2 linked regions of the Syntrophobotulus glycolicus DSM 8271 genome follow. The protein of the gene in region 1 interacts with the protein of each later gene in a pairwise test. Links are inferred from orthologs where the notes say so. Each region holds a gene or a part of one and is shown on either strand. Other genes may lie near its edges.

Region 1 (3,604 bases):
CGTAAAAGTGCAGGCGGCGCAGGAAAATCTGGTCACCGAATCGCTGGAGTATATTCGCGGGATTGCGGTTCTCCGGGCGTTTTTGCAGGACAGGGGCGGTGAAGGTGCCGTTTACCGGGCTTTTGAAGATCGGAGGCAGGCCGCCTATGATCAGGAGCATGCCGCCGCGGGTGTGATGAAGCTGTATAGTTTGGTTTTTAAACTCACGAGCTGTGCTCTGCTGTTCTTGGCGACCGCGCTGTATCTGACCGGTGCGTTCCCGCTTTCCTACTGCCTCATGTTTCTGGTGTCCGCTTTTCTGGTCTATGCGGAGCTGGAGGTCATGGGTGATGGGGCCTACCTTGCGCGTAAGGTCAACAATGAGCTTGACCGGCTGGAAACCGTCACCGATATTCCCTCGCTGGACCGTACAGCACGCGAGCTCAGAGCGGTTTCCTCTGACATTGAGATGAAAGAGGTGTCCTTTGCCTATGACAGCAGGACGGTTATCGACCACGTTTCCCTGAAAGTCCCGCAAGGCACTTCCTGCGCCATTGTTGGTCCCTCCGGCAGCGGTAAAACCACTTTGTGCAACCTGATCGCCCGGTTTTGGGATGTTCAGGAGGGAGAGGTGCTGGTGGGCGGGCAAAACGTAAAGGACTGCACTGCCGACAGCCTGCTTTCCCAGATCAGTATGGTGTTCCAGAATGTGTACCTGTTCCACGATACTGTAGAAAACAACATCAGGTTCGGAAATCCGGACGCTTCCCATGAGCAGGTTGTGGAAGCGGCGAAACGCGCCTGCTGTCACGAATTCATCACGGCACTGCCAGAAGGTTATGATACCATCGTCGGTGAGGGCGGCTCCACATTGTCCGGAGGAGAACGCCAGCGGATATCCATCGCCCGCGCGATCCTGAAAAACGCTCCCATTGTAATTTTGGATGAGGCGACCTCCAGCGTTGACCCCGAAAACGAGCACGTCCTGCTTACGGCTATCTATGAGCTGACAAGGGGCAAAACGCTGATTGCCATTGCGCACCGCCTGTCCACCGTACGCAAGGCCGATCAGATCCTGGTGGTGGACAAAGGGAAGATCGTTCAGAAAGGAACACATGCCCAGCTGGTTCAGGAGGACGGCATTTACCGGAAATTCCTCAGATTGCGTTCCGAGTCTATTGGCTGGCAGCTATGAGGCAAGCGCAAAAGGAAGTTTTAAGGGAAGCAGAAGAGAGCAGACCGGCAGTGAAACCTGCCGGTCTGCTTTATGGAACCAAGTGAGCAGAATAGATGGCGCTAATTTGGCATAATCAATACAGAAATTTTTTAGGTTTGACGAGCGAGAAAAGCTGTGCAGGAAAGAATGTGATATAATAAATATATTTGAGTAGGATAACTGTCCAATGGCGGCTTAACTGAAGAATCAATTAGAGTGTCCGCTCTACATGTGGAGGAGCAAAAATGGAAAAGCTTACTTTTACAATGGAAAATTACCTTGAGGCAATTTATGAGTTATCTCTGGATGGAGCCGGTGCCCGAGTATCTGATATCGCAGAACGATTGGGCGTAACTAAGGCCAGTACCAACAGTGCGATGTCTACTCTTTCGGAGAAAGGTCTCATTAGCAATGAAAAATATAAAGAGGTATTTCTGACGCCTGAAGGGCTCAAGCTTGCGAAGCTTACGGCGAACAAACACCATGTAATTCAACAGTTTTTGTTACACGTATTAAATCTTGATCCTGTCGTTGCCGATGAGGATGCCTGTGCGATAGAGCATGTAATTAGTAATGATACTGTTTCCGCTATGGAAGAGTATATGAGAGACATCCATAACAATAAGTAAGCATTTTATCTGACTCCAAAAAGGATGAGCTTATTTTATTTTTCTAACTTAATTCTAAGATTCTTATAGTATAATTTCCTCATCCTTATTTCCCCCTTTTGCCCGGAGCATCAGTCAGTGCTTCGGGTTTTTGTTGTAATGAATCGGATTAAGAGGGTGCTCAGTTCATTTAAAGACATGAACATAGCAAAATTGTGCGGAGGAGCATAAAAATATTTTTGGAATAAAGAAAGACTGTTATAATAAGAAGAAATCTAACTGAAGGAGGGAATATGATGAACCGTTTACTGAAAGTCATCACCGATTCAGTTCAAGGACTGATCAAGGCTGTTAGGCGTTTCCCCCTGGCTGTTATCTGTCTGATCAGCGCTACTGTCATTACCTGCTATATGATTTCACTACATACTGATCCAAGCCTTTTTATCCAGAAGCTCTTTTTTACTTTGGGATTTGGTACTTTTCTGAGTGTGGCCGTTCAGTTTTGCTGTGAGCGTTTTTCTGGGCTGAAGAAAATACGGCTTTTTGTTTATTTGATTGGGGCACTGTTCATCTTTGGCTATTATCTGATCATTGCTCCTTCACCGGGGATTTATTATGCAGTAACGGCCCGAACGATTGTTGCCGTATTTGCCATGTTTTGCATCTATATCTGGGTCCCGTCATATCGGGGCAAGGCAGGTTTGAACAGTATTGCTGAATTTAACAGCATCGCCCTGACTCATTTTAAAGCGGCTGTTACCTCAATCTTATTTTCGGCAGTTTTATCTGCGGGTACCGTCAGCATCATTGCGGCGGTTGATTCACTGCTGTTTAAGGTCAATGAAGATTCTTATGCTTATACGATGGCTGTCATCTGGATCTCCTTTGCCACCATCTACTATCTTTCACGGCTGCCCCGTTTTCATTCCGAAGAGGAAGAGGATAAGGCCTTTACTCTGCAGGCAGCCACATATCCCAAAGTCCTGAAAATCCTGATTTCTTATATTGTTATTCCTTTAATTGCGGCTTATAGTTTGGTGCTGATTGCCTATTTTGTCAAAATGCTTGTCACTTCCGTATGGCCGTCGGGCCAGCTGGGGCCGATGATCCTCGCCTACTCCGTTGTCGGTTTAATGGTCGTTGTTTTAGCCAGCCATTTAGAAGATAAGTTTGCAAGCGCCTACCGCAGAATATTCCCTAAAGTATTGATTTTGATGGTCATTATGCAGTTGATCTCAGCCTATATCCGCTTAGATGCCTACGGGGTGACCGAGGGGCGCTATTACCTGATTCTTTTCGGAATTTACTCATTAATTTGCGGGATAATACTCAGCTTCAGAGCGGTTACTAAAAATTATATGATCGCTTTACTGGGAGCGGGTTTGGCGATTATTTCGGTCATTCCGCCCGGGGATGCATTCACTGTTTCCCGTAATTCGCAAATGAACCGTTTGGAACAGATGCTGATCGCTGATGAAGTACTGGTTAACGGCAAAATCGTGCCGAAAGCCGATGCTTCTCTGAAGCTGCGCCAGGAAACCACCAATATCCTTAATTATTTGGAAAGGCGCAACTACCTGCAGTATTTGACCTGGCTGCCTGAGGAGATGAAAACCTCCGGTTCCCGGCCTTCCGGCAATCTTACTCAAGAGAAAATGAAGGCTGTTTTTGGTTTTGAACCTGCTTATGAAGGTGCCGGCGCAACTTCCGACCATTTTTATGCCGCCTTGAATATGCAGAAACCGTTAAGCGTAAGTGGTTATGACGTGATGGTAGCCCTTAGCAACTACCGCGGGATGTC
Region 2 (3,616 bases), 1.2 Mb from region 1 along the record:
GTTAGCATACGGAGAATTGGCGTCTTCCCGGAACAAGGCAGTGTTGGGATCAATTTTTGCTTCCAACACAAAATTTGTATTGATCACCGCCCCGTCAACATCAGGCAAACTACGGGTAAGCTGTGCCGCATCGACTTCGGCGAACTTCAATTTTTTGGGATTATCTACGATATCTTTGGGGGTAGCGGAATAATTGCTGATTCCTTCTTTCAGCTTGATCAGGCCTTTGCTCTCCAGCAGGACCAAAGCGCGGTATTCATTGGACGGATTATTGGGAATTCCTATTGTCGCTCCATCCTTTAACTGATCGAGAGCAGTAATTTTATTGGAATAAAAGCCGATCGGCTCAACATGGACCTTGCCCGCGACGGTAAGCGCATATCCTTTTTCTTTGGTGACAGAATCCAGATAAGGCACATGCTGAAAATAGTTGGCATCGATTTGTTTATCGGCGAGAGCCGGATTTAACTGAGCTTCGTCATCCAGAACGATGATATTGAGATCAATCCCCTGCTCTGCCAATTTAGGCTTGACATAGTCCAGGATTTCAGCATGCGGTACCGCTGCTGCCCCGACTTTCAGTACGACAGGTGAAGCGGCGCTTGAAGGCTGGTCAGTCGGACTCTCGGCCTTATTGCATCCTGTCAATACTCCAAAAACAAGGCTGATCACCAATAAAAATTTTAAACTCTGTGCTTTCATTTTTTACCCCTCTTTTTCTTTATCAGATTATTTCACAGCTTCCATTGGGCTTCATTCATCAATCAGCCCCGATCTTCGTCCTTCTTTTCTCAATATACTTTGCAACGGAATCACCGCCCCATTGAACAGCTTGAACAAAGAAAACCAGGATCAGAACTGTCGCCACCATGACATCATCACGGAACCGCATGTAGCCGTAACGGATAGCCAGACTTCCCAGGCCGCCGGCACCGATAGCTCCTGCCACAGCCGTAAAGCCGGTTATGGTGATAACAGCCAAAGTAATTCCCCTGATCAGGGACGGCAGTGCCTCAGGGATCAATACTCTGGCAATAATCGCAACAGGATTGGCCCCTACCGCCAGAGCGGCCTCTATTTTTCCTTTGCCGACTTCTTTCAGGCTGTTTTCAATAATCCTGGCTACAAAAGGAGAAGCTCCTATAGAAAGGGGAACGATGGCCGCTGTCGACCCTAACGTTGTTCCCACAATAAATCGGGAAAGAGGCAGCAACACGACGATCAAAATAATAAAAGGAAATGACCGTACAATATTAATCACCGTCCCGAATATTTTATTGATTCTTGGCGCTTCACTGATATGATGTTTATCTGTTGTAACTAAAATAATTCCAAAGGGCAATCCTAAAAGCAGCGCAAAGAATGTTGAAAGGGCCACCATGTATATTGTTTCTCCAAAACCTGTGAAAAGAAGACCGGGCAGATCTTCACTCAAATACCATCACCTCCCGCATAAAATTTTTTCTCCTGAAAGCTTTGGATTATCCTCACAAAATTCTTGGCGGTATCACTCTCAGGATTTAAAAAGAATTTTTCCGTAGGCCCCTGTTCAACAATCTTTCCCTGCTCCAATACGGCCATATGGTCGCAAATGTGTTTCAGGACATCTAATTCATGGGTGATTAAAACAATCGTCAACTGAAGTTTTTCATTGATATTTTTCAGCAGCTCCAAAATAGAATACGTGGTCTGAGGGTCTAAAGCAGAGGTCGCTTCGTCACAGAGAAGGACCTCCGGCTTATTGGCCAGTGCCCGCGCGATTCCTACCCTTTGTTTTTGACCGCCACTGAGGTGAGACGGATAAGCATTCAGCTTATCTGTGAGATAAACCAATTGAAGGATTTCATGAACCCGGCCTTTAATTTGGTTCTTGGGGTATCCGGCGACCTGTAAGGGAAATGCAACATTTTCATAAACAGTCATGGAATCAAATAGATTAAATTGCTGAAAAATCATGCCTATTTTCCTTCTGGCCAACCTCAAATTTTTCTGATCCAGATTCGTAATTTCCTGTCCTTCAATAAAAACACTTCCCGAATCCGGTTCTTCCAAACGGTTAAGGCAGCGAACCAGGGTTGATTTCCCGGCGCCGCTGAAACCGATAATTCCAAATATGCTTCCTTTTTCAATTTGCAGGTCAATATTATCTAAGGCCTTTACCTCCAGATGTTCTGTCCGGTAAGTTTTGCTCAGGTTTTTGATGGCAATCATATCGTACGATCCTTAACCATGAGAGAAGGACTGCAGGGGCTCGGGATAAAGGTTTTGAGCAAAATCCTTCTCCGCACCGGGAATCCCGCACGCATCGGCCCGGCACTGGCGACAATGTCTGAATACCCCTAAATACCTTTCGGCAGCTTCTCTCTCCACATTCAATTCTTCACAATTGGGCACCCTGAAGTCGCTCATTTCATTTTGGGGGATAAGCGGGATAATATTGATCGTTGACGCCCCGGCCGCTGATGTCACCCTGGCCACTTCCCCGACATGGCCGTTGTTGATCTCCGGGATCAGCACAGTGTTTATTTTTACAACGATACCTCGTTCACTGATTTTTTTGATCCCTGCCAGTTGAGCTTCCAACAGCCACAAGGCCGCCTCCTTGCCATTGATCAACTGGCCATTGTAAAAGATATAGGAGCAGATGTTCTTTAAAATCTCCGGATCTACAGCATTAACGGTAACGGTAACCGTCTTTACTCCCGCTTTGACAATTCTGTTCACATTTTCCCTTAATAAGAGACCGTTCGTACTGAGGCACTTGATCAAGTCGGGATACTTTTCGTGGACCAACTGAAATGTATCCAGAGCATGAGGAGTCGCCAAGGTATCACCGGGCCCTGCAATACCGACCACTGTAATTTCCGGACAAAGCTCCAATGCTTTATCGACAACCTCCAGGGCTTTCTCCGGAGTTAAAATAGAACCTGCAACTCCAGGCCTGTTTTCAAACTTATTTAAACTGCGCTTACAGAATTTGCACTGAATATTGCACCTGGGACTTACCGGCAAGTGGATCCGCCCATATTTATGATGGGCTTCACCATTAAAGCAAGGATGCTTCTTGACTAAATGTTGATAACTCTGTTTTTCCGCCTTATTGTCTCTTTCCAATCAAAACACCTCTCCCTCAAAAACAAAAAAAGCTAAATAATCCGACATTTCAAAGTCAGACATCTAGCCTCCAGATCACTGGTCAACCAAAACTTTCTCCATAATCCCTATATATTTACTGTATTTTAATTGATTGCAGGCAAATTGTCAAGTGTATTTTTTCAGTTTTCACTTGCCACAGCAAATAATTTCCCTCAGCTACCCTAAAGCCTGCTCGAAATCCTCGATTAGATCCTCAATATCTTCCAATCCAACTGAAACACGAATTAAGTTTTCTGTAATCCCCATTCTTTCCCTTTCCTGTCTGGGCATACCGGCATGAGACATTTTTACCGGATAGGAGATAATGGTCTCCACCCCGCCCAGGCTGACAGCCACAGCAGCATTTTTTACTCTCTCCATAAAATCTTTGCCTGTATTTCCTTCCCGAATTTCAAAGGAAAGAACTGCCCCGGCTCCTGCAGCCTGGCCGAAATGGATCGCTCTCCCCCCATGGTCCCGC

The links. Proteins that work in one complex are often made in the same cells at the same time.
Region 2: the proteins of SGLY_RS07860 (region 1) and SGLY_RS14105 interact in binary tests that used the Escherichia coli proteins (3 or more experiments, as listed by UniProt). The link is inferred for Syntrophobotulus glycolicus DSM 8271 from one-to-one orthologs.

The regions. Positions count from the first base shown.
Region 1 is NC_015172.1:1,597,138-1,600,741, forward strand. Bases 311-3,132 are described here. They hold SGLY_RS07860 (metal-dependent transcriptional regulator), read left to right. Parts: upstream 311-1,440; coding sequence 1,441-1,824; downstream 1,825-3,132. Other genes in these bases: SGLY_RS07855 (ABC transporter ATP-binding protein), read left to right, coding at 311-1,174; SGLY_RS07865 (DUF4153 domain-containing protein), read left to right, coding at 2,100-3,132. Also shown: more of SGLY_RS07855, read left to right, coding at 1-310; more of SGLY_RS07865, read left to right, coding at 3,133-3,604.
Region 2 is NC_015172.1:2,843,568-2,847,183, forward strand. The notes cover bases 322-3,155. They hold SGLY_RS14105 (methionine ABC transporter ATP-binding protein), read right to left. Parts: upstream 2,212-3,155; coding sequence 1,432-2,211; downstream 322-1,431. Other genes in these bases: SGLY_RS14095 (MetQ/NlpA family ABC transporter substrate-binding protein), read right to left, coding at 322-702; SGLY_RS14100 (methionine ABC transporter permease), read right to left, coding at 761-1,435; SGLY_RS14110 (radical SAM protein), read right to left, coding at 2,224-3,114. Also shown: more of SGLY_RS14095, read right to left, coding at 1-321; SGLY_RS14115 (trans-sulfuration enzyme family protein), read right to left, coding at 3,313-3,616. UniProt on the Escherichia coli protein: Part of the ABC transporter complex MetNIQ involved in methionine import. Responsible for energy coupling to the transport system. It has also been shown to be involved in formyl-L-methionine transport.